2 regions of the Kocuria salsicia genome follow, and region 2 is predicted to be linked to the other one. Evidence: predicted binding sites of a transcription regulator. Region 2 holds the regulator's gene; the other holds the start of a gene.
The links. The regulator HrcA, encoded in region 2, represses chaperone genes, less so after heat shock. The targets are predictions, from matches to a motif close to TTNGCACTCGNNNNNNNCGAGTGCNAA.
Positions count from the first base shown of each region.

Region 1: the regulator HrcA is predicted to act here: its motif matches at 13,546-13,572, upstream of groL (chaperonin GroEL).

Region 1 covers NZ_BAAARF010000025.1:28,307-43,422, forward strand. Annotated here, with positions in the region: gene ABD264_RS11915 (DeoR/GlpR family DNA-binding transcription regulator) at 1-265, shown strand, start outside; gene ABD264_RS11920 (1-phosphofructokinase family hexose kinase) at 262-1,374, shown strand; gene ABD264_RS11925 (PTS fructose transporter subunit IIABC) at 1,417-3,639, shown strand; gene ptsP (phosphoenolpyruvate--protein phosphotransferase) at 3,645-5,378, shown strand; gene ABD264_RS11935 (HPr family phosphocarrier protein) at 5,464-5,745, shown strand; gene ABD264_RS11940 (FMN-binding glutamate synthase family protein) at 5,822-7,744, shown strand; gene ABD264_RS11945 (lipid II:glycine glycyltransferase FemX) at 7,835-8,917, shown strand; gene ABD264_RS11950 (threonine/serine exporter family protein) at 9,036-11,165, shown strand; gene ABD264_RS11955 (siderophore-interacting protein) at 11,214-12,065, opposite strand; gene ABD264_RS11960 (uracil-DNA glycosylase) at 12,085-12,768, opposite strand; gene ABD264_RS11965 (DUF3263 domain-containing protein) at 12,832-13,056, shown strand; gene ABD264_RS11970 (hypothetical protein) at 13,146-13,460, shown strand; gene groL (chaperonin GroEL) at 13,722-15,116, shown strand, end outside.
Region 2 covers NZ_BAAARF010000003.1:290,006-305,121, forward strand. Annotated here, with positions in the region: gene ABD264_RS01355 (DUF3097 family protein) at 1-295, opposite strand, end outside; gene hrcA (heat-inducible transcriptional repressor HrcA) at 480-1,493, shown strand; gene dnaJ (molecular chaperone DnaJ) at 1,560-2,702, shown strand; gene ABD264_RS01370 (16S rRNA (uracil(1498)-N(3))-methyltransferase) at 2,699-3,454, shown strand; gene ABD264_RS01375 (GerMN domain-containing protein) at 3,589-4,518, opposite strand; gene ABD264_RS01380 (PhoH family protein) at 4,809-5,933, shown strand; gene ybeY (rRNA maturation RNase YbeY) at 5,948-6,436, shown strand; gene ABD264_RS01390 (GTPase Era) at 6,525-7,580, shown strand; gene ABD264_RS01395 (LCP family protein) at 7,688-9,307, shown strand; gene leuA (2-isopropylmalate synthase) at 9,480-11,234, shown strand; gene recO (DNA repair protein RecO) at 11,498-12,256, shown strand; gene ABD264_RS01410 (isoprenyl transferase) at 12,440-13,234, shown strand; gene ABD264_RS01415 (quinone-dependent dihydroorotate dehydrogenase) at 13,402-14,493, shown strand; gene ABD264_RS01420 (DUF3043 domain-containing protein) at 14,589-15,116, opposite strand, start outside.

The sequences.
Region 1 (15,116 bases), on a different contig from region 2:
GGACCTCGCCTTCGTGGGCTGCAACGGCGCCCACGCCCAGTTCGGACTCTCGACCCCGGACCCCATCGAGGCGGTGGTCAAGTCCGCGATCGTCCAGGCCGCCCGCCGCGTGGTGGTGCTGTGCGACGCCAGCAAGCAGGACCAGGAGACGCTCACCCGGTTCTGCTCACTCGAAGAGATCGACACGTTCATCACGGACCGGGCCCCGGTGGGGGACCTGGCCCAAGCCCTCGAAGACGCCGATGTGGAAGTGGTCCTCGCATGATCATCACCGTGACCCTCAACCCCTCCGTGGACCGCACGGTGGACCTCTCGCAGCCGCTGCGGCGCGGGGAGGTGCAGCGCGCCAGCGGCACCCGCCAGGACCCCGGTGGCAAGGGCGTGAACATCTCCCGCGCGCTCACTGCGAGTGGCGAGCAGACGGTCGCACTCGCACCGGGGGACGCTGCGGACCCCCTGTTCACGGGGCTCGACGCCGCCGGTGTGCGCTACGAGAACGTCCCCCTCGGCGCGCCCCTGCGCTCCAACATCACGATCACCGAGCCGGACGGGACCACCACCAAGATCAACGAGCCCGGGCCCCCGGTCGACCAGGACACCGTGGAGCGGATCGTCGAGCGCATCGTGGCCCGGGGTGCGGGCGCCTCCTGGCTCGTGTGCGCGGGGTCGGTGCCCCCGGGCCCGGCGCCGGACATCTACGCGGTTCTCGCCGCCCGGGTGAAGGGTGCGCTGGGAGCCGCGGCTCCGTTGCTGGCCCTGGACACCTCCGGTCAGCCCCTCTACGAGGCCCTCACGCCGGGGCTGCCTGTGCTGCCGGACGTCATCAAGCCCAACGGCTTCGAGCTCGCCGAGTCGCTCGGCCGCACCGACGGCGCGCTCTTCGAGAGCGATCCCCGGGCGGCCGCCGAGGCCGCGCAGGAACTCGTGGCCCGCGGAGTGGGCGCCGTCCTGTGCACCCTGGGCGGCAACGGCGCCGTGCTGGTGACGCCCGAGGGTGCGTGGCACGCCGTGCACGAGCCCGTGACTGTGCGCTCCACGGTGGGCGCGGGGGACAGCGCGCTGACGGGGTACCTCGTGGCCGCCCAGCGCGGTGACGCCCCCAGCGAGTGTCTGCGGCAGGCCGTGGCCCACGGCTCCGCGGCGGCGTCGCTGCCCGGGACCCAGATGCCCACCGTGGCGCAGACCAGGCCCGACGCCGTGCGGGTCACGGACCTCGGCCTGCCCCCCGTGGGGCGTGGCACCGCGCACCCGGGAGCAGCCGACGACGCCGCGGCGTCGCCGTCGCCCACGCACCAGACCCCCGCGGGGCCCGACGCCGTCCTCGACCTTTCGGACGGGACCAGCGGCGCACGCCGCGCCGAGCCCCGGTCCTGACCACCCCAGCGCGCCCCACGGGACGCACCCAAGGAGCCTGACATGTCAGATCTCATCAACACCGGACTGGTCCTGCTGGACCGGGACCTGGGCGGATCCACGGACAGCGTGATCCGCGCACTGGCCGCCACCGTGCACGCCGAGGGGCGGGCGAAGGACACCGACTCCCTCGCCGCGGACGCGCTCGCGCGGGAGGCCAAGAACGCCACGGGCATCCCGGGCGGCATCGGCATCCCGCACTGCCGTTCGGAGGCGGTCACCCAGGCGACCCTCGTCATGGCGCGGCTCGCCCCCGCCGTGGACTTCGGCGCGAAGGACGGCCCCGCGGACATCGTCTTCTTCATCGCGGCCCCGGCCGGTGCGGACCAGGAGCACCTGAAGCTGCTCTCCAAGCTGGCCCGCTCGCTCATGAAGAAGCCCTTCGTGGCGTCGCTGCGGGCAGCGCAGTCGCCGCAGGAGGTCGTGGACATCGTGGACCGGGCCCTCGGCCTGGCACCCCCGGCCGACGACGCCGCCCCGGCCACCGCCGCGGGCACCTCCGGTGAGGGGGCCGCGGCCGCACAGGGCACGGGGGCACCAGCCGCCGCCGGCTCGACCGCCGCCGCAGCTGCGGGGACTCCCGCCACCGGAGCGGCCGGCACCAGTGCGGTCGGCAGCAACGCCGCCGGGACCAGCGGAGCAGGAACCTCGGCAGCTGGAACCGCCGCGGCCGGCACCGGGGCGGCCGCCGCGGAAACCGGGACGGCGCCGGCCGGACCGCGCCACATCGTGGCCGTGACCGCGTGCCCCACCGGCATCGCGCACACCTACATGGCCGCGGATGCGCTGAGCAACACCGCCGAGGAGATGGGGGTGGACCTGCAGGTCGAGACCCAGGGCTCCTCGGGCGCCACGCGCCTGAACCCCGCGGTGATCGCCTCCGCCGAGGCCGTCATCTTCGCCACGGACGTGGACGTCCGCGAGCGCACCCGTTTCGCGGGGCTGCCGTACATCGCCTCCGCCGTGAAGCGGGGGATCGACGAGCCGCGGGAGATGATCGAGGAGGCCCTCGCGGCCGCGGACGACCCCCGCGCACCGAAGGTCACCGGTGACGGGACCGACGCCGCCGCGGCCGTGACGGGCAGCGAGGGCTGGGGCTCCCGCATCCGCAAGGCCGTGATGACGGGCGTGAGCTACATGATCCCGTTCGTGGCCGCGGGCGGTCTGCTCATGGCCATCGCGTTCATGATCGCGGACCCCGTGCTGGTGGCCCAGCAGGCGGACGACATCCTGGGGACCGCGACGCTGGGCAATCTCGGCGACGTGTCGCTGGGCATGTACCTCGGCGCCGTGCTGTTCAAGATCGGCAACCTGGCGATCAGTCTGCTGGTCCCCGCGCTCGCGGGTTACATCGCCTACGGGCTCGCGGACCGTCCGGGCATCGCTCCGGGCTTCGCCGCCGGTCTCGTGGCGAACTTCATGGGCGCAGGCTTCATCGGCGGCATCGTGGGCGGTCTGCTCGCCGGCCTGTGCGCGTACTGGCTGACACTGCCCAAGCTGCCGCGCTGGCTCGGCTCGCTGATGCCCGTGGTGATCATCCCGCTGCTGGCCTCGCTGTTCGCGGGCGGACTGCTGTTCCTGGTGATCGGCGGGCCCATCGCCATGTTCATGACCTGGCTGACCTCCGTGCTCGCCGGCATGAGCGGCGCCTCCGCCGTGACGCTGGGTGCCGTCCTGGGCCTGATGATGTGCTCTGACCTGGGCGGTCCCATCAACAAGGTGGCGTACTCCTTCGCGGTGGCCGGTCTCGGTGCCGCGACCGCGACCAACACCGCCCCGCAGGAGATCATGGCCACCGTGATCGCCTCGGGCATGGTTCCTCCGCTGGGCCTGGCCCTGGCCTCGACCGTGCTGGGCCGCAGGTACTTCACGGCGGCCGAGCGCGAGAACGGCAAGACGTCGTGGCTGCTCGGCGCGTCCTTCATCTCCGAGGGTGCGATCCCGTTCGCCGCGGCGGACCCGCTGCGCGTGATCCCGGCATCCATGCTCGGCGGTGTGGTCACCGGTGCCATGACCATGGCGTTCGGAGTCACCTCGGCAGCCCCGCACGGCGGCATCTGGATCCTGCCCGTGATCGACGGCCGCCTCGCGTTCGTGGCGTCCATCCTGGTGGGCACCGTGATCACCGGCGTGGTGGTGACCGTCCTCAAGCGTTTCGGTCACGTGGAGAAGAGCGTGGGTGAGGTCCCGGGCGTCCCGCAGACCAAGCAGACAGTGGAGGTGTGAGAACCATGAGCGAGCAGGACATGATGAACGAGCAGCCGCGGCGGGACACGCTGCACGGCGTGGGCGTCAGCCCGGGACGCGTCATCGCGCCCCTGGTGCACATGGCGCCCGCCGTGAGCGAGCCGCCGGAGGACGAGGCGCTGGAGGGGGACGCGGAGACCGCGACTGACCGTCTCAAGGCCGCAGCGCTCGCCGTGAAGGCGGGGCTGAAGGAGCGCGCCGCGCGGGCCCGTTCCGAGTCCGCCGCGGAGGTGCTCAAGGCCACTGCGCTGATGGCAGGGGACAAGGCGCTCGTGAAGAACGCGAGCAAGCTCGTCACGGAGCAGCGGCTGAGCCCGGAGCGCGCGCTGTGGCAGGCCGCGACCGCGTACGCGGACCAGATGCGCGCCATGGGCGGCTACATGGCTGAGCGTGCCGCGGACATCGAGGACGTGCGGGCGCGCATCGTCGCCGAGCTGCGCGGTGAGGATGCCCCGGGGGTGCCGCAACGCCGTGAGCCGTTCGTGCTCACCGCCGAGGACCTCGCACCCGCGGACACCGCGGTGCTGGACCCGGACGTCGTCGTCGCGCTCGTCACCGCGTCCGGCGGCCCGCAGTCGCACACCGCCATCCTGGCCCGCAACCTGGGACTGCCGGCCGTGGTGGCGGTCGAGGGTGTGCTCGACGTCGCCGGGGAAGCGCCCGTCTTCGTGGACGGTGCCGCAGGGACCGTTGTCGTGGCCCCCGGGGAGACCGAGCAGGAGGCCGTGCGGGCGTGGCAGCGCGCGTCCGAGCAGCTGGCGTCCTTCGCCGGGCGCGGCGCGCTCTCGGACGGCACGGTGGTCCCGCTGCTCGCCAACGTGGGCACGGGCGACGACGCCCGGGCCGCCGCGGAGGCCGGTGCGGAGGGCGTGGGCCTGCTGCGCACCGAGTTCTGCTTCCTGGGCCGGGACAGCGAGCCCACCGTGGAGGAGCAGGCGGATGCGTACACCGAGGTCTTCGAGGCGTTCCCGGGGCGCAAGGTGGTCGTGCGCACGCTCGACGCAGGCGCGGACAAGCCCCTGCCGTTCCTCACGGACGCCACCGAGCCCAACCCCGCGCTGGGCGTGCGCGGCTACCGCACGGACTGGACCACCCCGGGCGTGCTGGAGCGCCAGCTCGAGGCGATCGCCGTCGCCAAGCAGCGCAGCACCGCGGACGTGTGGGTCATGGCTCCCATGATTGCGACCGTGGGGGAGGCAGCCCGCTTCCACGACCTCGTGGTCGCGGCGGGTCTGAAGGTCAGCGGCGTCATGGTGGAGACTCCCGCCGCCGCGATCACCGCGGAACAGATCCTGGAGCGCGTGGACTTCGTGTCGCTGGGGACCAACGACCTCACGCAGTACACGATGGCCGCGGACCGCATGCTCGGCTCCCTGGCCGATCTGAACTCCCCGTGGCAGCCTGCCGTGCTGCGAATGATCCAGGCCACCGCGCGAGGGGCTGCACAGGCCTCCGAGCGCGGCGGGGAGCACAAGAACGTGGGCGTGTGCGGCGAGGCTGCCGCAGACCCGGCGCTCGCCGTGGTCCTCGTGGGACTGGGGGTGGACACGCTGTCCATGAGCCCGCGGTCCCTTGCCGCGGTCTCCGCCGTCCTCGCCCGCGTGGACGCCGCTGAGGCCCGGCGGCTCGCGGAGCTTGCGCTGCACGCGACGAGTGCCCAGGAGGCGAAGGAGGCGGTGCGGGCCGAGCTGCCCGTGCTCGCGGACCTGGGACTGTGAACCCGCGCGGCGGCCCTCGCCCACAGCCGGGCAGCGCCGCCGCGCCACCCCGACCACCGAAGAACGAAGAACAAGGAGTACGACAATGACCGAACGCACCGCCACCGTGGCCTCCCGAGTGGGCCTGCACGCGCGCCCCGCCGCGATCTTCGCCGAGGCCGCAGGCGAGTACGAGAACCTCGAGATCACCATCCGCGCCGAGGGCGAGGACGCCGAAGAAGGCATGGACGCCGCGTCCGTGCTGTCCCTGATGTCCCTGGGCGCGTCCCACGGGGACAAGGTGGTGCTCGCCGCCGAGGGCGACGGCGCCGAGGCGGCCCTCGAGCACCTCGCCGGAATCATCGAGACGGACCTCGACGCCGAGTGAGCCGTCCCGCGGTGCGGACGCCGGGTCTTCTTCACGGAGGGCCCGGCGTCCGCCGTCCGGGGGTAGCCTGACCGGCATGGTTCGTTCTCTGATTCTGGCCGGTCTGGCCGCCGCCACCCTCGTCACGGTCCTCGCGGCCGTCCTCGGTCCCTGGGGGTGGTGGATCCCCGCCGTCGTGTTCCTCGCGCTGCTGCTCGTGGGGATCCGCGACGCCACGCAGCGCCGGCACTCGATCCTGCGCAACTTCCCCGTGCTGGGGCACATGCGGTTCTTCCTGGAGAAGATCCGCCCCGAGATCCAGCAGTACTTCATCGAGCGCAACTACGACGGCAAGCCGTTCGACCGTGACCAGCGCTCCCTCGTCTACTCCCGCGCCAAGGGCTTCAAGGGGGACAAGGCGTTCGGCACGGAGCTTGACGTCAACGCCCCGGGCTACGAGTACTTCGTGCAGTCCATCGCCCCCAAGCCCGCGCCGGAGGACGAGCACCGCGTGCGCCTGGGCGGGCCGGACTGCCGCCAGCCCTACGACGCCTCCCTGCTCAACATCTCCTCCATGAGCTTCGGCTCCCTGTCCAAGAACGCGGTGCTCGCCATGAACAAGGGCGCCGCGAAGGGCGGGTTCGCGCAGGAGACGGGCGAGGGCGGGCTGACCGGGTACCACCTGGCGCACGACGCCGACATCTTCTGGGAGTTCGGCTCAGGGTACTTCGGCACGCGGGACGCAGACGGCAACTTCGACCCGGAGATCTTCCGCCGCAAGGCCACCCTGCCGCAGGTCAAGGCCATCAACATCAAGCTCTCCCAGGGCGCCAAGCCGGGGCTGGGCGGTGTGCTGCCCGGGGCCAAGGTGACCGAGGAGATCGCCGAGGCGCGCGGGGTGCCCGTGGGACAGACGTGCATCTCCCCGGCGAGCCACTCGGCGTTCACCACCCCGCGGGAGCTCATCCGTTTCATCGCCCGGCTGCGGGAGCTCTCGGACGGCAAGCCGATCGGCTTCAAGCTGTGCGTGGGCTCGCGCGTGGAGGTGCTGGCCATGTGCAAGGCCATGATCGAGGAGGGCGTGACCCCGGACTTCATCATCGTGGACGGCTCCGAGGGCGGGACCGGTGCGGCGCCGCTGGAGTACCAGGACCACGTGGGCACCCCGCTCGTTGAGGGGCTCATCCTGATGCACAACGCGCTCGTGGGCTCGGGGCTGCGCGAGCGCATCAAGCTCGGCTGCGCGGGGAAGATCACCTCAGGGCACGACATCGTGCGCCACATCATCCAGGGCGCGGACTTCTGCATGAGTGCCCGCGCCATGATGATGGCCGTGGGCTGCATCCAAGCGCAGGCGTGCCACACCAACAAGTGCCCGGTGGGCGTCACCACGCAGAACCCGCAGCTCTACAAGGCGCTGGACGTCGAGGACAAGGGTGACCGCGTGGAGCGCTACCACCGCCTCACGGTGCAGGAGGCGGGGCAGATCATCTCCACCATGGGCTGCGAGCACCCGGAGGAGCTCACCCGCGAGATGCTGCGCCGCAAGGTCACCGCAACCCAGAGCATCTCCTACGAGTCGCTCTACCGCTGGCTGCAGCCGGGCGAGCTCTTCGACGGCGTGGAGGGTGGCTGGGGCGAGGACTGGCGCTACGCGGACCCGGACCGCTTCACCGCGGGTCACCCCGGCAAGTACGTGTTCAACGACCGCAGCCCCCTGGTTCCCGGTGGCGTGATCCCCGCGGTGGACCATGCTCCCGAGCGGGTCACGGTGGGTGGCGCGGCGGTCGGTGCCGAAAGCCACCACGACGACGCCGCGAGCACAGGCACACGGGCGGCGACACCGGCGTCGGGCGCGGGACAGGGCGACGAGGACACCACGACCGGCACGAGCAGACGCCCGGAGGGCCAGCCCGGCACCGAGGCTGGTGCGCAGCACACCACGCGGGACCCGTCGCCGGACGCGGAGCACGTGGACCCGGCGGAGGACTCCCGCACCCGGGACCCGGGGCTCGCCTGAGTCCGGGGGATACCATGTGAGGCGGCGGCGCCCCAGCGGTGCCCGCCCGACAACGTCAGAGCACGTCCGCGGTACAGGAGTGAGAGACCCTTGCGAGAATTCACGGCACGTTTTGCGACCGGCCAGGAAGTAGCCGAGTGGGACTCCCACGTCACCGCCAACCCCTCGGGCGGCAACCTGCTCCAGTCCGAGGCGTTCGCCGAGGTCAAGAAGGACCACGGCTGGAAGCCGGTGCACGTGGTGTACGAACCCACGGACGGCTCGCAGCCCAGCTACAACCTGGTGCTGGAGAAGTCCGTTCCTGTGCTCGGCAAGCTCTGGTACATGATCAAGGGCCCGGACGTGGCGAGCGTGGACGACATCCCCGGCATCGTCGCGGCCAACGAGCGCTTCGTGGCCGGTGCCGCCCACGGCGTGTTCGCCATCAAGTACGAGCCCGAGATCCTCGCCTCGGACTACGCCGCCGGGGTCTTGGCGCGCAGCGGACTCGTGAAGTCCTTCGAGATCCAGCCCAACGACTCCACCGCCGTGCTCGACACGGACATGGACGAGAAGGCCCTGCTGAAGTCCCTGCACTCGCGCGGGCGCAACGCCGTGCGCCGCGCCACCCGTGAGGGCTGCGAGGTGGAGCAGGTGCCGCTGACCGAGGAGAACATGCGGGCCATGTACGCCCTCATGGACTCCGTGGGCCAGGGCAACGCCAAGGTGAACCTGCGATCCTACGACTACTACAGGGCGTTCTGGACCGGCTTCGAGCGCCGCGGCCAGGGCCGGCTCTACTTCACGTACGAGGACGGCAGGCCCTCCGTGGGCGCGTACGTGATCGCCTACGGGAACAAGGGCACGTACAAGGACGGCGGCTCCAAGCCCCGCCGGAAGCAGTACGGCGACTCCCACCTGGTGCAGTGGAGCGCCATCACGGACCTGAAGCGGGACCACGGGATCGTGCAGTACGACTTCTGCGGCACTCCGCCCTCGGACCAGCTCAAGAACAAGGAGCACCACTACTACGGGCTCGGGCTGTTCAAGACGAGCTTCACGAAGACTGTCGTGGACTACGTAGGAGTTTGGGACCAGCCGCTCAGCCGGGCGAAATACGCTGTGTGGACCAGCGTGGCGGAGAAGGTCCAGCGCCAGCTCTGGGTGCGCCGCACCGGTCAGCCGTTCTACTGAGCCGGCCACCCACCTGAGCGGACACCCCGCCACCACGGCGCGCTCGCGGCTCACCCGCGGGCGCGCCACCACATGACAGACGAGTAGGACCTGCGGCGGCAGGGGAGGTTCATCCGACGTGAGCGTGACCGATCAGCTGACGCGTCTGGCGCACCAGGGATACCCGTCCTCGGGCGAGTCTGGGGACTCCGGGGGAGTCAACGGCGAGCCTTTCGGCCCTGGCGGGGACACCGCTCTGCACGCCGCGGTGCGGGGCACGGCACCGCGGCGCCGGATCGCGCCTACCGCCCGTCCCACCGAGGAGCAGGCGGCGCAGGCGCAGCGGTGCAGCGTGGCCGCGCACACGGCTCCCGGCGCGACGACGACGCCCCGCCTCCCTGACAAGCACGCCCCGGGTACGCACACTCCGGCCACGGCGTCGCCGAAGGCCACCGCCCTGCCGGTGCTCACCCCGCGCCAGATCGCGGAGCACCGGGCGGACAGCGGCCACCGCAGCGGGGTCCCCGCAGCGCTGGCCGAGCCGATCGGCAGCGTCTCGCGGCGCAGCGCGGCGGCCTCGACGTCCCCGGTCGAGCGGCCCGAGACGGTCGCGCACGAGATCGCACCGGCCACCACCGCCATTCCTCGCGCCACCTACCCGGCCACGAGGGTCAAGCCGAGCCGGGCGCCCCGTTCCCTGCTGCGCTCGCTCGTGCAGGGGGACACCGCCCCCACCGCCCCCATGCGGGTCGTGGACCGGCTCACCGCCACTCCGTTCCAGCACCTGCGCAAGTTCGGCGACAGCACGGAGCGCCAGGCCCGGCGCACCCTGAACTTCGCCCTGCGCCTGGCCGAGACCATGTTCCACTACGGTGCGGACGCCCTGGACGTGGAGAACGCGATCATCGCGGTGTGCGCCACGTACGGGGTGGAGAACCTGGACGTGGACATCACCAACCAGTCCGTGACGATCAACTACGTGGCGGAGAGCACCACTACGGGCAAGCTGGGCCGCGCAGCGTCGACCTCGAAGGACGCCCGCGGCGAGGGCGGCTCGAGCGCCCACCCGACCACCTCCTTCGACGGGGTCCCGGGCACCACGGCGGAGCACCGCCGGGCCGCGCCGTCCCAGGAGTCCCCCCAGGACCGGGACGAGCACGACCCGTGGGGGGACTCCACCACCTCGAGCCACACCGTGATGCGCGTGGTGCGCTCGTGGACGGACAACTACGCCGGTCTCGCCGACTCCCACCAGCTCGTGACCCGCATCATCGAGGGTGAGATGCCCCTGCGGGAGGCCGAGCGGGAGCTCAAGGAGATCAACGCCCGCCCCAAGCCGTACCCCCGGTGGATGGTACTGGCCGCGACGATCATCGCCGCGGGCACCCTGACCCTCGCGCTGGGCGGCACGATCGTGGGCGCGGTGGTGGCCATGGGCTCGGCCACCGTGGTGCAGCTCGTCACGGCCAAGCTGGGCGCGTGGCGGATCCCCGAGTTCTTCTCCCTGGGCGCCAACGCGCTGGTGATCACCCTGATCGCCATGGTGATCTCCGCACTGGGGGTGGAGCTGTACCCACCGAAAGTCATCGCCGGTGGGCTCATCATGTTGCTGCCCACCACCCGCATGGTCTCCACCATGCAGGACGCGATCAACGGCTTCCCCGTGACCGCAGCGGGCCGGCTGCTCTCCACCGCGATGGCATTCCTCGCCATCGTGGCGGGGATCGCGATCGGCGTCTCGCTGACCGTCCGACTGGCGGACGTGCCGGGCATCGACATCTCACAGTCGAGCTTCACTCCCGCGGGGGCACTGCGCAACGTGGTCTTCATGCTGGTCTCCACGGCGCTCGTCGCGGTGCTGATGCAGGCCAAGCCCCGGCACATCCCACCGGCACTGCTCGCGGCCTTCGCCGGGCTGCTCGTCTACCACGGGATCGGTCTCGTGGATCCCGGGGCGCGGCTGGCCACAGGCGCGGCCGCGGTGGTCAGCGGCTGCGTGGCGGCTCTGCTGGCGGCCCGCGCGCGCATCCCCCAGGCCGTGCTGGCCATCCCCGCCATGACGTTCCTGCTGCCCGGGCTCACACTCTTCCGCGGCATGTACGCCATCACGGTGGAGAACGAGACCGCGGGGCAGGGGATCACCGAGCTGCTCAACGCCATGGCCTCGATCGTGCTGCTGGCCGCCGGCGTGGTGCTCGCCAAGTACCTCATGCGCCCGTTCATCGAGCAGATGCAGCACCTCTCCCAGCGGCGCAACCGCCGCCGCTGAGGAGCTGACGGGTAGCCGCAGCCCTCTGATGTCTCAGCGCCCGGGCTGCTAGAGGATCTTCCCCACGGGCAGCTTCTTCTCCGCCTGGAAGACGTCCTCGGTGCGCCCGCCGGCCCAGTACCCCGACAGAGACACCCTGGAGCGGTCCAGGCCGCGCTGGTCGAAGAGCACCGCACGCGCAGCCTTCATGGCCTCGCGCTCGCCGTGCACGAAGGCCTGCACACCGCTGACGTCCTCGGGCCACGCGGCGTCCGCGATGCCCTGCACGAGCGCACGCTCACCGGGTGCCTCATCCGCGCGGTGCACCCACCGCACCGTGATCCCCTCCGGGACGGCCACGACCGAGAGGTCGAGCTCGTGGGCGGCGTCCTGGACCTCCAGGACCACCTCGCCCCGTGCGGAGACGGGCAGGGCCTCGAGATTCGCGAGCACGGCGGGCACGGCGGCGTCGTCGCCCGCGAAGAGGCTCCACGTGGCGTCCGGGTCCGGCATCCACTTGCCTCCGGGGCCGAGCGCCACCAGGCGGTCGCCGGGCGCGGCGGCGTCCGCCCACGGCCCGGCGTAGCCCTCGGAGCCGTGCAGGGCGACGTCGATCCACACCTCACCGGCGGCGGGATCCGTGCGGCGCAGGGTCATATGGCGGGAGACCGGCTGGTCCTCGGGGGCGGAGGTGTCCCGGACCTCCCAGTAGTCCGGCAGGGCGCCCGGGGCGGTGGCCGCGAGCGTGGTCTCCGAAAAGAAGATCAGCTTGACGTACTTCTCCGGGGCCTCGATGTCCTGGAAGTCCTGCGCGTTGTCGACGTGGCAGACCAGCCGGACCATGGCCGGGGAGAGCTGCAGGCGCTCGGCGACGGTGAGCTCGAGCTGGGGCTTGCGGGGACGTGCTGGAGCGGTTGTCATGCCTTCAGCTTAGGTGATCCTAACCTGGTAGCTCCCACGAGACGGGGTCCGCGCCCTGCTCCTGCAGCAGGGCGTTGGTGCGGGAGAAAGGGCGGGAGCCGAAGAAGCCGCGGGACGCGGAGAGCGGCGAGGGGTGGGCGGACTCCACCGTGGGCGCGCCGCCCAGCCAGGCCGCGGTGCCGCGCGCGTCGCGGCCCCACAGGATTCCCACGAGGGGCTGCTCGCGTGCGCCCAGGGATCGGATCGCGCACTCCGTGACCGCCTCCCAGCCCTTGCCCCGGTGCGAGGCCGGGGCACCGGCCTGGACGGTGAGCACCCTGTTGAGGAGCATGACCCCCTGCCCGGACCACGGGGAGAGGTCCCCGTGGTCCGGCGGGGCGATACCGAGGTCCGACTGCAGCTCCGCGTAGATGTTCTTCAGTGAGCGCGGCACGGGACGCACGTCCGGGGCCACGGAGAAGGAGAGCCCCATCGCGTGGCCCGGAGTGGGGTAGGGGTCCTGCCCCACGATCAGCACCTTGATGTCGGACAGCGGCTCGCGGAACGCGCGGAAGATGTTCTCCCCGGCCGGCAGCGTGTGGCGGCCCTGGGCGTGCTCGGCCCGCAGGAACTCGCCCATCGCGCGGATCTGACCCTCGACCGGTTGCAGGGCTTGCGCCCACTCCTCGTGCATGATCTCGTGCAGCGGACGCTGGGCGTTCACGGGGCCTCCCTGTGTCGGGTGCGGCGCGCACGGAGTGCTGGCGTGCGCGTTAGGGTGGGGACCATGTCTACCACGGGGGAGGAGCTCGACGAACTGGACCGCGCGATCCTGGAGCTGGAGTCCCAGCACTGGAAGTACCGGGGAGCCAAGGAGTCGGCGATCCGCTCGCGGCTGGGGCTGAGCCCTGTGCACTACTACCAGCGGCTCAACGCACTGATTTCCTCCGAGGCCGCCGCCCGGCACTCGCCCATGCTGATCTCGAGGCTGCGCCGCGCCCGCTCGCGCTGAGCGGTTTCCCTGCGGGCCGTGCCATACTCGGCGCCAGTCCGCGAGCCGCCCCGTGGAGCGCGCTGCACACTGTCCAGGAGAGCCAGACCATGAGCGAGTACCCCCGCGACGAGTTCGACGACGTCCCCGAGGACGGCGCCCGCCAGGGCGCGCACCGGGGCCACAACCCCGCCGCCCGCACCGGCTCCCGACGAGAGTTCCGTGCGATCCTCGTGACCGGGCTGCTTGCGCTCGCCCTCGGTGCCGTGTGCTTCGTCAATGCTCCGCGCACGGAGCAGGACATGTCGGCCTCCGCGCCGGCGGGCGCGGCGTCCGCGGTCGCCTCCGTGCCGGGGAACCGGCTGGCGCAGGCGGGGACGACGACGTCGCCCGTGGCCCTACTGGGTCAGGTGGCCGCGCTCTGAGGCACCGCGTTCAGCCAATGATGAAACCGGCGCCCCGTGGTGGCCTCTCGGTTGCGGTTCCTCGCGCGCCGGTGCCACTATTGTTTTAGCACTCAGTCGAGTGGACTGCTAACCGGGTCCGGTGGCGGTTCTCGGCATCCGGGTGAAACCACATCACGGTGAGGTGGACGCGGCGCGGTGAGGATCGTGCTGCGTTCCCGTCCGTCGCGGGCACCGTGATAACACGTCTTGTTTGTCAACCGTCCAGGAGGGACGAAACACATGGCAAAGATGATCGCATTCGACGAAGAAGCACGCCGCGGTCTGGAGAAGGGCCTGAACACCCTTGCGGACGCCGTGAAGGTCACGCTCGGCCCCCGCGGGCGCAACGTGGTCCTGGAGAAGTCCTGGGGCGCGCCCACCATCACCAACGACGGTGTCTCCATCGCCAAGGAGATCGAGCTCGAGGAGCCGTACGAGAAGATCGGCGCCGAGCTCGTCAAGGAGGTCGCCAAGAAGACCGACGACGTCGCCGGTGACGGCACCACCACGGCCACCGTGCTCGCCCAGGCCCTCGTGAAGGAAGGCCTGCGCAACGTGGCCGCGGGAGCGGACCCGCTGTCCCTGAAGCGCGGCATCGAGAAGGCCGTCGCCGCCGTGACCGAGCAGCTGCTGTCCTCTGCCAAGGAGATCGAGACCGAGGAGGAGATCGCCGCCACCGCGTCCATCTCCGCCGCCGATCCCGAGATCGGCAAGCTCATCGCCGAGGCGATGGAGAAGGTCGGCAAGGAAGGCGTCATCACCGTCGAGGAGTCCAACACCTTCGGGCTGGACCTCGAGCTGACCGAGGGCATGCGCTTCGACAAGGGCTACCTCTCCGGCTACTTCGTCACGGACGCGGACCGCCAGGAGGCCGTCCTCGAGGATCCCTACATCCTCATCGTGAACTCCAAGATCTCGGCCGTGAAGGACCTCGTCCCCGTGCTCGAGAAGGTCATGCAGACAGGCAAGCCGCTGCTGATCATCGCCGAGGACGTGGACGGCGAGGCGCTGGCCATGCTGGTGCTGAACAAGATGCGCGGTGCCGTGAAGTCCGTGGCAGTCAAGGCCCCCGGCTTCGGCGACCGCCGCAAGGCGCAGCTCGCGGACATCGCGATCCTCACCGGCGGCCAGGTCATCACCGAAGAGGTCGGTCTCTCGCTCGAGTCCGCCACGATCGACCTGCTGGGCCAGGCCCGCAAGGTCGTTGTGACCAAGGACGAGACCACCATCGTGGACGGTGCCGGCACGCAGGAGGAGATCGAGGGCCGTGTGGCTCAGATCCGCGCGGAGATCAACAACTCCGACTCCGACTACGACCGCGAGAAGCTGCAGGAGCGCCTGGCCAAGCTGGCCGGTGGCGTGGCAGTGCTCAAGGCCGGTGCGGCCACCGAGGTGGAGCTCAAGGAGCGCAAGCACCGTATTGAGGATGCCGTGCGCAACGCCAAGGCAGCCGTGGAGGAGGGCATCGTCGCCGGTGGCGGTGTGGCCCTCATCCAGGCCGGCGCCAAGGTGTTCGAGGCCCTCGACCTCTCGGGTGACGAGGCCACGGGCGCGAACATCGTGAAGGTCGCCATCGACGCGCCGCTCAAGCAGATCGCGCTGAACGCCGGTCTGGAGCCGGGCGTGGTGGTCGAC
Region 2 (15,116 bases):
TGGGCCCGCTCGGGACACTGCGAGGTGCGGGCGGGGTGAGGCGGACGGGCTCGCCGTCAAGCAGGAAACCGGGACCGAGGGGGAAGGCCTTGACTCGGCCGTGGCGGTCCTCCAGGCCCACGACGCGCATGCCGCCCACGACCTCCACGCTCACCACGGCGCCCACCCACCCGCTCTCGACGTCCTCGAGCACCATGCCGGACTCCACGGGCAGCCCGCGGGCCGCGGGGGAGCGGCGCGAGACCTCGGGGCTGCCGAGGTCCTGCGGGCCCCAGCCCCAGCCGGATGTGTTCACGGGGGTGCTCCTCGCTCGCGGGTGACGAATCAGCCGCGAGCGTACCAAAGGACCGGTCCGCGGCAGGGCCACTAGACTCACGGAATTAGCACTGTGCCGATTCGAGTGCCAAAATTGGTCGCGGCCCGGTTCACCGGGTGCCGCACGGGCGCCCGAGGACATCCGCGAGCGGGAGGTGGGAGACATGGAGCATCCGCGCAGGGCGAAGATCCTGCAGGCCATCGTGGAGGACTACGTCCACTCCCGCGAGCCCGTGGGCTCCAAGGCGCTCGTGGAGCGCCACCGGCTGCCCGTCTCCTCCGCCACCGTGCGCAACGACATGGCCGCCCTCGAGGAGGACGGTCTCATTGTGGCACCCCACACCAGTTCAGGTCGGATCCCCACGGACCGCGGCTACCGGGTGTTCGTGGACCAGATCGCCGCGCTGCAGCCCCTCACGCCTGCGCAGCGCCGTGCCGTGCAGGTCTTCCTGGGCGGCGCCCACGACATCGACGATGCCATGGAGCGCACCGTGCGCCTGCTGGCCCAGCTGACCCACCAGGTGGCCGTCATCCAGTACCCGGTGCGCACCGGGATAACGGTGCGCCACGTGGAGCTCGTGGACGTCGGCGGAAACACGCTGCTCGTGGTGCTCATCCCCACGAGCGGCCGCGTGGTGCAGCGCACGGTTGCCCTCACCGCGCCCGTTGCCGAGGACGCCCTGCTCGAGCTGCGCGCCGCCGTCCTGGCGCGCGTGCTGGGTCAGGCACTGGAGACCGTGCCGGCCGCGGTCGCCGAGCTCCCCGAGACCGTGGAAGACCCGGTCCGCGAGGCCGCGCTCGCCGTCGCCGACACCGTGGCAGTGCTGGCCGCCGCCTCGGACGACCAGCGCCTCGTGAGGGCGGGCACCGCCAACCTCGCCCGCTTCAGCGGGGACTTCCCCCAGAGCATCTCCCCGGTGCTCGAGGCGCTTGAGGAACAAGTGACACTGCTGCGATTGTTGTCCGAGATGCAGCAGGACGAGCGCGGCGTCGCGGTACGGATCGGCTCCGAGCAGTACGACGACCCGCTGGCCGAGGCGGCCGTGGTGGCCACCGGCTACGGCCCGCAGGACGCCTCCAAGGTGGGCGTCGTGGGCCCCACGCGCATGGACTACCCCACCACCATGGCCTCCGTGCGTGCCGTGGCCCGCTACCTCTCCAAGAACCTCGGGGACTGACGCGCCACCCGGCGCCGCCCCGGCACAGACCACCGACCCAGAGACGAAAGCAGAAGCGACGACATCGTGAGCGATCACTACGAAACCCTCGGCGTGAGCCGTGACGCCAGCACCGAAGAGATCAAGCGCGCCTATCGCAAGAAGGCCCGCAAGCTGCACCCGGACGTGAACCCCTCGCCGGAGGCAGCCGAGGAGTTCAAGCGCGTCTCGCACGCCAACGACGTCCTGTCGGACCCGGACAAGCGCCGCGTGTACGACGCCACGGGCAACGAGAACGGCACGGACACCGGCTTCGGCGGAGGCTTCCCCGGCAGCGGGTTCGGCTTCTCGGACATCTTTGAGACGTTCTTCCAGGGCGCGGGCTCCGGCGGCCAGCGGGGCCCCCAGTCCCGCACGCGACAGGGCCAGGACGCCCTGATCAACGTGCGCATCTCCCTGAAGGACGCCGTTTTCGGAGTGGAGAAGGACATCACCGTCGACACCGCGGTCACGTGCCCCACGTGCGAGGGGACGTGCTGCCAGCCCGGCACGAGCCCCACCACGTGCACCATGTGCCACGGCTCCGGCCACATGCAGTACCAGCGGCAGTCCATCCTGGGCATGGTCACCACGCAGGCGCCCTGCTCGCAGTGCAACGGCTTCGGCACCGTGATCGAGCACCCGTGCCACGAGTGCTACGGCGAGGGCCGCGTGCGCGACCGCCGCCCCCTCACGGTGAAGATCCCCGCCGGCATCCAGTCCGGCAACCGGATCCGCCTGGGCGGTCAGGGCGAGGCCGGCACGGCCGGCGGACCCAACGGCGACCTCTTCGTGGAGCTGAAGGTGGACCCGGACCCCACGTTCGTGCGCGAGGGCGACGACCTGCACGCGCGGCTGCGGATCCCCATGACCGCCGCGGCACTCGGCACCACCGTGACGCTGGAAACTTTCGACGGCACGCGCAGCGTGGACGTGGTCCCCGGAACCCAGTCCGGTGCCACCATCACGCTGGACGACCTCGGCGTCACCCACCTGCGCGGCAAGGGTCGCGGGGACCTGCAGGTGCACTTCGAGGTCGAGACGCCTCGGGACCTCACCGGCGAGCAGCGTGAACTCGTGGAGCGGCTGGCGGAGCTGCGCGAGGAGCAGGCCCACGACGGCACCACCGTGAGCACCTCCCACTCCGGCGGGTTCTTCTCCCGGCTGCGGGACCGGTTCAACGACCTGTGACGAATCCCGTCTTCCACCGCGAGGACCTCACCGGGGCGCACCCCGGCGAGGTCCTCGACGTCGTCGGCCCCGAGGCCCGTCACGCCGTGACCGTTCGCCGGCTGCGCGCGGGCGCGTCCCTGGACCTCGTGGACGGCCGCGGCACCCGCGCGGTGTGCACGTTCGTCGCGGGGGAGAAGGACCGCATGAGCGTCACCGTGGACTCCGTGGCGCACGAGGAGCCGCCGGCGCCGCGCCTCACGCTCGTCCAGGCGCTGGCCAAAGGGGACCGGGACCTGCAGGCCGCGGAGACCGCCACCGAGCTCGGTGTGGACTGCGTGATCCCGTGGCAGGCAGAGCGCAGCATCGTGCGGCTGCGCGGGGACCGTGCCGCCAAGACCATGGCCAAGTGGGACGCCACCCTGTGCGCGGCCGCCAAGCAGTCCCGGCGCGCGCACTGGCCGCGGCGGGAGCAGTGGGTGGACACCGCCGCCCTCGCGCGGCTCGTGGCGGAGGACACGGAGACCCTGTGGCTCGTGCTGCACGAGACCGCCTCCACCGCGTGGTCCGGGCACGACGTCACCGCCTGGCGGGAGCGGACCCGGATCGCCGTGGTGGTCGGGCCGGAGGGCGGCATCAGCGATGCGGAGACGCAGCTGCTCACCGAGGCCGGGGCCCACACGCTGCGCCTCGGGGACACGGTCATGCGCTCGGCCACCGCCGGGCCGGCCGCCCTGGCCGCGCTGCACTCTGTCCTGGGCCTCTGGGGCTGAGCGCCCCCTCCGCGGGAGGGGCTGGGTGGGACGAACCCCGGGATCTCGGGGGAGCAGCGTGCCGGGGACGCCACCCGCGCCTCGTCGGGACGGCATGACGACGACGTCGCGCGCCCGCGTACGGCGGATGCGCCTCAGCGCGTGGCAGCGACGGTGATCACGTGGTCGTCCACGAGCACGGTGCCCTGGTCGTTTGTTCCCGCGACCCGCACCGTGTACTCGCCCGGGTCCAGGTCGATGGTGGTCCGCAGCTCGGTGCCGACAGTGGGGTCCGAGCCGGGGGAGGCCGCGGCGACCGTGCCGCTGCGCACTGTGCGCTCGTCCTGCGTGACCTCCCAGCGGACGTCGTGCACCGCGGGCAGAACGCGCAGGAACACGGTCAGGGGACTGCCGGGGTCCGCGTCCGTCTGGGGGTCGATGAGCCACACGGGCGCGGCCAGGGACGTGTCGCGGGTCAGCGGATCGGAGAGGTCCACGGAGCCGAACGCCGAGAACCCGGTGCGCCCGTCCACCAGGATGCGGACCTCCTTGGCGGTGGAGGCGTCCAAAAGTCCCGCGGTCACGGCGGCCGCGGAGACCGTGTACACCATCTGCTGCAGCGCCATCTGGGCGTCCTTCTCGGACAGCTGCGTGCCGAACGCCGCCGCGGGCAGGTCCACGGTGATGATGCCGTCCGGGGACACCGAGGTTCCCACCGTGCTCACGGGGGACCACAGCGTGCGGTAGTCGGGGTCCATGGGGGTGGCACGGGTCACCATGGCAGCGGCGCGTGCCACCGGGTCCGCTGTGCTCGTGTCCTCGGGGTTGCGGAACTCACGGAACAGGTAGCCGGACTGGTCACCCGTGCCGACCCAGTAGATGGGGGCCTGCTCGGTGGCCACGCCGCCGAGCGCCTCGTCCGTGGTGCCCGGTACCGCGCCGATTCCCGGTGCGGCCGCGGAGTTGTCGTCCGGGCGGTCCGCGGCCGTGCCGCACCCGGCCAGCGCCACGGACGCGACCACAGCGAGCGCGGCGAGGCTCCAGCGGCGGGGTGTGCGCGGTGGTACGCGGCGGCGCGGTCTCACGCGGTGCTCGCCCTCCTCCGGGCCCTCGGTGACGGGTGCGGGGTCAGGGACCGCGCCACGGCGACGTCGTGTTCCCACCTCTCCGACACAGAACCTGGAGGGTGGGACCGCGCGGTGTGGCACCGGCGGCATGATTTCACGGCTTCACAAGATACCGACCGGCGGGGGTGCGCGCGAACTCCGGGAGCCCGTGGCGCGGACCGTTACCCGATTGCAACCCGGGACCGTGGCGGACGGCGCGTCGGAGGGGACCGGTAGGCTGGTGCCCGATGAGAGAACAACCCGAGGGGATGAAACCACTGACCGCTGCACCCAGTGAAAGTACCCGTGTGACCGTGCACATGCCGGACCGGGACACCGCCGTGCGGTGCCTGGGCCAGGCGGATTCGACGCTGAGGCTCCTCGAGGGCGAGTTCCCGGCGGTGCGCATGACCGTGCGGGACCTCGATGTCGCCCTCGAGGGCCCCGTGCTCGACACCCGGCTGGCGGCATCCCTGCTCGAGGAGCTGCTGGCGATGGCGCTGCGCGGCACGGAGATCACGGAGCGCACCGTGCTGCGTGTGGCCCGCATGATGCGCGAGTCCCAGCAGGTGCGCCCGGCGAGCGCACTGTCCACGAGCATCCTCTCCACCCGGGGCCGCACCATCCGCCCCAAGACGGTGAACCAGAAGACGTACGTGGACGCGATCGACGAGCACACCGTGGTCTTCGGAATCGGACCGGCAGGCACGGGCAAGACCTACCTGGCCATGGCCAAGGCCGTGCGCGCGCTGCAGGCCAAGGAGGTGAACCGGATCATCCTCACGCGCCCCGCGGTGGAGGCCGGCGAGCGCCTGGGCTTCCTCCCGGGCTCGCTCAACGACAAGATCGACCCCTACCTGCGCCCGCTCTACGACGCGCTGCACGACATGATGGATCCCGAGTCCATCCCGCGGCTCATGGAGGCGGGGGCCATCGAGGTGGCTCCGCTGGCCTACATGCGCGGGCGCACCCTCAACGACGCCTTCGTGATCCTGGACGAGGCTCAGAACACCACTCCCGAGCAGATGAAGATGTTCCTCACGCGGCTGGGCTTCGGCTCGCGCATCGTGGTCACCGGGGACGTCACCCAGGTGGACCTGCCGGGCTCCACGAAGTCCGGGTTGCGTCAGGTGCAGCACGTGCTGGGAAAGATCGACGACATCGCGTTCTGCGAGCTGACCGCCGAGGACGTGGTGCGCCACGAGCTGGTGGGGGAGATCGTGGCCGCTTACGACCAGTTCGACACCACCAACCGGCACCGCATGGAGCGCGCGCACCGCAAGGAGGACCGCCGTGCGGCGGCCGTGCACCGGGCGGGCGCTGCTGGTGAGCGAGCTGGGGCCGACGGAGCAGGAGCGGACCAGGCCACGGGGCCGGCGGGTGGCGCGCTGTGAGCGTCTCGTTCGACCTGCCGTGGGACGGACCGCAGGAGCTCGAAGGGTTCGAGGAGTGCTACCGCGCGGTGGACACGGACCAGCTGGCGGCCCTCGTGGACCTCGCCTTCACCCGGTGGCACCTCCACCCTGAGACCGAGGTCTCGATCGCGGTGGTGGACGAACAGCGCATGGCCGAGCTGCACGAGCAGTGGCTGGACCTGCCCGGTGCCACGGACGTGATGTCCTTCCCCATGGACGAGTTGCGCGAGGGCACCCCGGAGGAGCCCAGCCTGGGCGTCCTCGGGGACGTGGTGCTGTGCCCGCCCGTGGCGCAGCGCCAGGCGCAGGCCGCGGGGCACAGCACGCAGGACGAGCTGTGCCTGCTCACGGCGCACTCGCTGCTGCACCTGCTAGGCCACGACCACGCGCAGGAGGAGGAGCGCGCCCGGATGTTCGCCGCCCAGCGCGCGCTGCTCGAGGAGTTCCTGGGCCGCGATGCCCCCGTGGAGACCATGACGTGACGCCGGTGCCACACCCCGGGCAGCCGCAGGACCCCGCGCGCTGTCCCCACAGGCGCACCCCGATCGAACGCAGGAGCGAGGACACACCATGATGCAGGACACCACCGCCGAGCACGGCGCGGACTTCCGGGCCGGCTTCGCCGTGTTCGTGGGCAGGCCCAACGTGGGCAAGTCCACCCTGACCAACGCTCTGGTGGGCCGCAAGGTGGCCATCACGTCCAACCGTCCACAGACCACGCGCCACACCATCCGAGGCATCGTGCACCGCCCGGACGGGCAGCTGATCCTCGTCGACACGCCGGGCCTGCACCGGCCCCGGACTCTGCTGGGGCAGCGGCTGAACGACGTGGTCGCGGAGACCCTGAGCCAGGTGGATGTCATCGGGTTCTGCGTTCCCGCGGATCAAAAGGTGGGCCCCGGGGACCGCTTCATCGCCCAGCAGGTCGTGGCCGCCGTGAGCAGCACCCCCGTGGTCGCGATCGTCACCAAGGCGGACCTCGTGCCCCAGGACCGGCTCGCCGAGCAGCTGATCGCCGTGAGCGAGCTGGGCCGCGAGGTCGTGTCCGAGGAGCGCGCCCAGCGCGAGGCACGGCGACGACGGCGCGCCGCGGCGTCGTCGGGCGGCACAGGCTCCCGGTCGGAGAAGGCACCCGCCACGGAGGACCAGGACGCCGGCTGGGCCCACGTGATCCCCGTGAGCGCAACGGACGGCTACCAGATGGATGAGCTGGCAGAGCTGCTCGTGTCTCTGATGCCGGTCTCTCCGCCGCTGTACCCCGAGGGTGACCTCACGGACGAGCCAGAGGTCACCATGATGGCCGAGCTGATCCGCGAGGCCGCACTGGAGGGCGTGCACGACGAGCTGCCACACTCGCTCGCCGTGGTCGTGGACGAGGTCTCCGAACGGGAAGGCCGCTCGCCCGAGAACCCCATGCTGGACGTGCACGCGAGCGTGTACGTGGAGCGGTCCTCGCAGAAGGCCATCGTGATCGGCAAGCGCGGTGCGCGGCTGCGGGAGATCGGGACCAAGGCGCGCGAGCAGATCGAGGCACTGCTGGGCACGCGCATCTACCTGGACCTGCACGTCAAGGTCGCCAAGGAGTGGCAGCGGGATCCCAAGCAGCTGTCCAAGCTGGGATTCTGACCCCGCCCACACCGCACACGGAGGGACGGGGCGTATCGTGGCCGAGCGGTCGGGGCGCCGCCCCCGGCCCCGCCCCAGACAGCGAAAGACTGCAGGAGACGTCACCGGTGGATCCCAGCTCAGCACCCCGTCGCGGTCGCCGCGCGCAGGAGACCACGGCGCCTTGGGTCACGCACCCGGCACGTCGCACGAACCGGGAGGGGGAGCCCTTCGACCTGCGGCAGACCGGGCGCCACCACAGGGCCCGTGAGCACCGTGCCTCCGCCCGCAGGATCGCCGTGATCCTGGCGGTCCTCGCCCTGATCGCGGCAATCGGGATCGGTGGTATTGCCGCGCTGCGGCTGACGGGAAACCTGCAGTCCAGCCCCCTGAACCTCTCCGACGGCGCGGAGGCAGTGGACGACGGCCCGCTCGACATCCTCGTGATGGGCTCGGACACCCGCAGCGGCACGGGCAACTCCGAGTACGGCAGCAAGGACGACTCCGAAGGCCGCACGGACGTGATGATGCTCCTGCACGTCACGCAGAGCAGGGATGCCGTGACCGTGGTGTCCTTTCCCCGGGACCTGATGGTGGAGATCCCGCAGTGCACGGACCCGGACTCCGGCAAGGTTTACGCCGCGGAGACGGACATGCTCAACAGCGCGGTGGAGCGCGGCGGACCCGGCTGCACCGTGGCGGCCATCAACGAGCTCACGGGCGTCAACATCGACCACTTCATGCTCGCGGACTTCAACGCCGTGAAGGAGCTCTCCTCCGCGGTGGGCGGCGTCGAGGTGTGCGTGAACAACGCCGTGGACGATCCGAAGTCCGGGCTGAAGCTGCCCGCGGGCATCTCCTCCGTGGAGGGCGAACAGGCGCTGGCGTTCCTGCGCTCCCGCGCGGCGTTCGGCAACGGTGGGGACGAGGCCAGGATCCGCTCCCAGCAGTCGTTCCTGGCGTCCCTGACGCGCAAGATCCAGTCCGACGGGACCCTCACGAACCTCCCGGAGCTCTACCACATCGCGGAGGTCATGACCCAGAACCTGCACGTGGACTCGGGTCTCACCTCGATCCCCACGCTCGTGGGCATCGCGCGCACGTTCAACGGCATCGACCCCGGGAAGATCGCGTTCGTCACGGCCCCGACCGAGGTCTACCCCGAGGACCCGAACCGGCTGCAGCTGGACGAGAAGGGCGCCGAGAAGCTCTTCGCCACGTTGCGCGACGACGTCTCGGTCACGCGGGCGCAGGACGGCACTTCCGCGTCCCCGAGCGGTGAGTCCTCGGACGCCGCGACCTCCGGCAGCGGGGCCGGTCACTCGACGGCCGGGGCGACGTCTTCCCCGTCCGCCACACCGAGCGCCACAGGGCCCGCGCTGGACCCCGCCACGGTGCCGCTGGCCGTCTCCAACCGCTCGGACGCCGGGGGCCGGGACAGCCAGCTCGTCTCGGTGCTGAAGAAGGCCGGATACGACCACGCCGCCACCGAGAAGTCCGGTGCGCAGCTCTCCGCCACGCAGATCTTCTACAACCCGAACTGGGCGGCCGCGGCGGATGACGTCGCCGAACTCCTCAACGTCTCCGCGAGCCAGCTCACCGCCTCCTACGAGGTCACGGGTGTGGAGGTGGCCGTGGGCCAGGACTTCGTGAGTGGGGACAGGATGGACAAGAACCTGTCCCTCCCGGACGACCTGCAGGGCCAGACGGCCGAGCAGTTCACGTGCCAGGCGACTGCGGACGAGTAACGGGGCCGGGGGTCAACGTGCCTAGTGGTACGTTGGATCACATGCGGCAGGACATGAAGCGACTCGTGCTTATGTGCCGCAGCGGGGCCTGAACGATCCTATTGACGGCCGACCACCCGCTGCGGAGTTCCGTGGTGCCGGCCCACAGTCACAGATTGAAAGGCCCCCTCCCGTGAAGAATGTGCAACGCCCCTCCGGCATGCCGGTTCACAAGTACACCCCATACCACCAGAAGTTCCCGTTCGACATGTCCGACCGCACGTGGCCGGACAAGGTGGCGACAACGGCGCCGCGCTGGTGCGCCGTGGACCTTCGTGACGGCAACCAGGCGCTGATCGATCCCATGAACTCCGAGCGCAAGCTGCAGATGTTCCAGCTGCTTGTGCGCATGGGCTACAAGGAGATCGAGGTTGGTTTCCCCTCGGCCTCGCAGACGGACTTCGACTTCGTGCGCACCCTGGTCGAGGGTGACCACATTCCCGAGGACGTCTCCATCCAGGTGCTGACGCAGTCCCGCGAGCACCTGATCGAACGCACGTACGAGGCCATCGACGGCGCCCCGCACGCGATTGTGCACCTGTACAACTCCACTTCCACGCTGCAGCGGCGCGTGGTGTTCAAGCAGGACATGGACGGCATCGTGGACATCGCCCTCACTGGAGCCCGGCTGTGCCGCAAGTACGAGGAGCAGCTCAAGCACACCGCCGTCACCTACGAGTACTCGCCGGAGTCCTACACGGGCACCGAGCTGGAGTTCGCCGCCCGGATCTGCAACGAGGTGGCGGAGACCTTCGAGATCGGCAACGGCCGCAAGATGATCGTCAACCTGCCGGCTACGGTGGAGATGGCCACCCCCAACGTCTATGCGGACTCGATCGAGTGGATGGGCCGGCACCTTTACCAGCGGGAGGACATCATCCTCTCCCTGCACCCCCACAACGACCGCGGCACCGGGGTTGCCGCCGCCGAGCTGGGCTACCTGGCCGGCGCGGACCGCATTGAGGGGTGCCTGTTCGGCAATGGTGAGCGGACGGGCAACGTGGACCTGGTGACCCTGGGCCTGAACCTGCTGACGCAGGGTGTGGACCCGCAGATCGACTTCTCGGACATCGAGGAGATCCGCCGCACCGTGGAGCGCTGCAACCAGCTGCCCGTTCCGGAGCGCAGCCCCTACGGCGGGGACCTCGTCTTCACCGCGTTCTCCGGCTCGCACCAGGACGCGATCAAGAAGGGCTTCGAGTCCATGCAGCAGGATGCCCAGGCCCAGGGCGTGGCCGTGGACGACCTCGAGTGGGCCGTTCCGTACCTGCCGATCGACCCCAAGGACGTGGGCCGCAGCTACGAGGCCGTGATCCGTGTGAACTCGCAGTCTGGCAAGGGCGGCGTGGCCTACCTGCTCAAGAGCGAGTACGGGATCGACCTGCCGCGCCGCGCACAGATCGAGTTCTCCGGTGTGGTGCAGAAGTTCACGGAGACTTCCGGCTCGGAGGTCACGGCCCAGCAGCTGTGGAAGATCTTCTCGGACGAGTACCTGCCCGCCAAGGTGGACGGCGAGGGGACATGGGGTCACTACCGGATCACGTCCATCTCCACCCACGCGGAGGATGAGGGAAACACTGTGCTGGAGATCGGCCTGGACGTCGGTGGCGAGCACCGCGAGCGCAGCGCCCACGGCACAGGCCCGATCGACGCGCTGATCAACCTGTTCAACGAGGAGGGCGTGGACGTGCGGCTGCTGGACTACACCGAGCACACGCTCTCCGCCGCGGCCAACGCGCAGGCCGCTAGCTACGTGGAGCTGGCCGTGGGTGACCGCGTGCTGTGGGGTGCCGGGATGGACAACAACACCACCCGAGCCTCGCTCAAGGCCGTGATCTCCGGGGTGAACCGCGCCGTCCGGGACGCCCAGCTGGCGGGGCAGGCCTGATCACCTTTCCGTGAGCGCAGGGGACCCCGGCCCCGGTGGGCCGGGGTCCCCTTCTCCATCCGTCGTGGACGACGCCGCCGCACGGTACCGTCTTCGAGGCACCGCCCGGGCACCGTCGGCCGGTCGCCCCAACCACTGCGACACCACCAGTTGCTGCGCGGGGCCGGTGAAGCACGCCACCGTTACGGCCCGCGACAGGTACGGTGTGGGCTCTGCCGGGGACGGGGCGTCGTCGTGTCCGAACCGGGTGGCACAATGACGCTGTGGCCCGCTCAACCTTCGCTTCGCGTTCCTACAGCGACGACGCCGTGGTGCTGCGCACGTACAAGCTGGGCGAGGCTGACCGGATCGTGATCCTGCTGACGTCGGAGCACGGACAGGTGCGGGCCGTGGCCAAGGGGGTGCGACGTACCACCTCGCGCTTCGGCGCCAGGCTTGAACCGTTCAACGTGGCGCGGGTGCAGCTGGTGCACGGCCGCACGCTGGACATCGTCTCCCAGGCCGTGGGCATGCGGTCCTACGGCGAGCGCATCGTGGCCGACTACGAGCGCTACACGGCCGCGGCCGCCATGGCGGAGACCGCCGAGAAGCTCACCGCGGACGACTACGACACCGCAGCCCAGCACTTCCGCCTGCTCACGGGGGCCTTCTCCGCGGTGGCCCGCGGTCTGCACCCGCCGGGGCGCATCTTGGACTCCTACCTCCTGCGCGCCGTGTCCCTCGCCGGCTGGTCGCCGAGCTTCGTGGACTGCGCCCGGTGCGGGGCGCCGGGACCGCACCGTTCGTTCTCAGCCGCTCTCGGCGGGGCCGTGTGCCCGCAGTGCCGGCCACCGGGGGCAGCGGCGCCGAGCCCCTCGACGTTCGTGCTGCTGGACGGTCTGTTGCGGGGAGACTGGCCCGTGGTCGACGCCGCGGACCCTCGCACCGCACGCGCCGCCGCCGGCCTGGTGGCCGCGTACGTGCAGTGGCACATGGAACGCACGGTGAAGGCCCTGGCTCTCGTGGACCGCGGGGAGGCCTGAGCTCGGCACGCAACGGTCACGCGAACGTCGGAGCCCGGCGGCGGTGGTAGGGAGGCGTGAGCCCTTGACGGCCTGCAACGGCTGCGCCAAGGCGTGAAGCCCCGCCCGGCATGGCCGCGCGGAGCTGGCCGTGAACGTCCTAGGGTGGAGACGACATCGCACCCCCGTTGAGAGGACTCCCGCGTGAACCGCTTCTCCCCGCCACCCCTGCACCCGAGCGGCGCCACCGCGCCCGCCCTGGAGCGCGCCGCCCTGCCGCAGCACGTGGCGCTCGTGATGGACGGCAACGGGAGATGGGCCAATGAGCGCGGGCTGCCGCGCACCGAGGGGCACCGCGCGGGGGAGCGCGCGCTCATGGAGGTGGTGGCCGGTGCGATCGAGCTGGGAATCCCCTATGTCTCCGCCTATGCGTTCTCCACGGAGAACTGGAAACGTTCCCCGGCGGAGGTGGCCTTTCTCATGAACTTCACGGGGGACGTCATGGCACGTCAGCTGCCCACGTTCCAGGAGTGGGGGATCAAGGTCCGGTGGGCCGGGCGCCGACCCCGGCTGTGGGGCTCGGTCATCAAGCGGTTGGAGACCGCGGAGCAGGAGACGCAGGACAATGACGTCATCACCCTGACCATGTGTGTGAACTACGGCGGACGGGCCGAGATCGCGGACGCCGCGGCCGCGATGGCCCGTGATGCCGCGGAGGGACGGCTCAAACCGGGGTCCATCACCGAGGCCACCGTCCAGCGCTACCTGGACGAGCCCCAGTTGCCGGACGTGGACATATTCCTGCGCTCCTCGGGGGAGCAGCGGCTGTCCAACTTCATGCTGTGGCAGTCGGCATACGCGGAGATGGTGTTCCTAGACGTCCTGTGGCCCGACGTGGACCGGCGGGTGCTGTGGCGCGCGGTCGAGGACTACGTGGACCGCGACCGCCGCTATGGCGGAGCGGTGGACCGCGCACCGGACGCTGAACCGGGGGAGTAGCCCACCACATCCCACACGGAGGATGAAGGTTTTGCTGAAACTCAAAATATATATGTCAACCTTCACCTGAAACTATGATTACTTGCCTTCCGTCCTCCCCGCATGGAGGATGGCTCCCCACTCAAAGGGAGAGCGGCGCACAGGCGCCCGTGTGGAAAACTGCTCCCATGCGTGTGTATCCCACCTTCTTCAGAGTCGCTTTCTCCTGGATGGACCCCGAGCTCGCCCACACGCTGGGCTTCGCCGGGATCAAGCTCGCCCACCGTTGCGGTCTGGGCCGTGTACTGAGCCGGGTGACGGCACCGGCACCCGGCAGCGAGGTGCAGGTCATGGGCCTCACGTTCCCCTCACCCTTCGGGCTGGCCGCGGGCTTCGACAAGGGAGCCACGGGAACCCACGCGCTCACGGACCTCGGCTTCGGCCACGTGGAGATCGGCACCGTTACCGGCCAGGGACAGCCCGGCAACCCCCGCCCGCGGCTGTTCCGGCTTGTGGCGGACCGGGCCGTCATCAACCGGATGGGCTTCAACAACGACGGTGCACAGGCCGTGGCGCCCCGGGTCGTCTCGGCGCTGCAGAGCCTCGCGGGACGGGCAATTCGCACGAGCAGGCCCCGCCCGGTGGTCGGCGTGAACATCGGCAAGACGAAGGCCGTGGGGCTCGAGGACGCCACGGAGGACTACGTCCACAGCACGCGCGTCCTCGCGCCCTACGCGGACTACCTCGTGGTCAACGTGTCCTCGCCCAACACGCCCGGACTACGACAGCTCCAGGAGCTCGACGCCCTGCGGCCGCTGCTGGGGGCTGTGCGGGAAGAGGCGGACCGCGTCACGTCACGCCGGGTGCCGCTGCTGGTGAAGATCGCGCCGGACCTCGCGGATGAGGACGTCCGCGCGGTGGCGGACCTTGCCCTGGACCTGGGCCTGGATGGCATCGTCGCCACCAACACGACGATCGCCCGCGAGGGGCTGGGGCTGCGGACCCCCGCCGAAGAGGTGGCCGCGGACGGCGCGGGCGGACTCTCGGGGGCCCCGCTGCGGCGTCGTTCCCTGGAGGTGCTGCACCTGCTGCGCGAGCACGTGGGTGACCGCCTGGTCCTCGTTTCCGTGGGCGGAGTGACCACGGCCCAGGACGTCCAGGAGCGGCTGGATGCCGGCGCCTCGCTCGTCCAGGGCTACACGGCGTTCCTCTACGAGGGGCCGTTCTGGGCGGCGCGGATCAACCGGGGCCTGGTGAAGGCAGCGCGCCGGGGCCGCTGAGATCCCCAGCTGTTGTCGTGACGAAGGGCCGGTCCACCGCTCGGTGGTCCGGCCCCTCGTCATGGCAGATGACGGGCACAACGGCCCGTGGTGGATCAGGCGGGGCGCTCACCGCGGCGCACCTGTGGCTTGGGCAGGCGCAGACGGCGGATGGTGAAGGTGCGCATGGCGGCGTACCAGCGGGTGCCGCGCTGCACCGTGCCGAACTTGCGGCGCAGGGCCGAGTGCATGCGCGTGGTGGTGATGGCGGCGTCGACCACGCACAGCACGATGTACCCGTAGACCACGTAGATCAGGGTCAGAGCGGCGGACTGCAGCGGCAGGAACATCACCACCACGATGAGCAGCAGCACGATCAGCACGTACTCGCCGATGTTGAACCGTGAGTCCACCCAGTCGCGCGCAAAACGACGCTGGGGCCCGGCGTCGCGCGGACCCAGGTAACGCTCGTCGCCCGCGGCCATGCCCGCCTGGGCCTGCGCTCGGCGCTCCCGTTCGAGCTGCTTCGACTCCTCCTTTGCAGCCTTGCGGTCCTCCGGGATCAGGGGGCGACGGCGCGCGGCCTCCTGCTCCCTGCGGGTGGGCGTGGGCCGACCTTTCTTTCCGCCCGTGGCGGGGCTCTG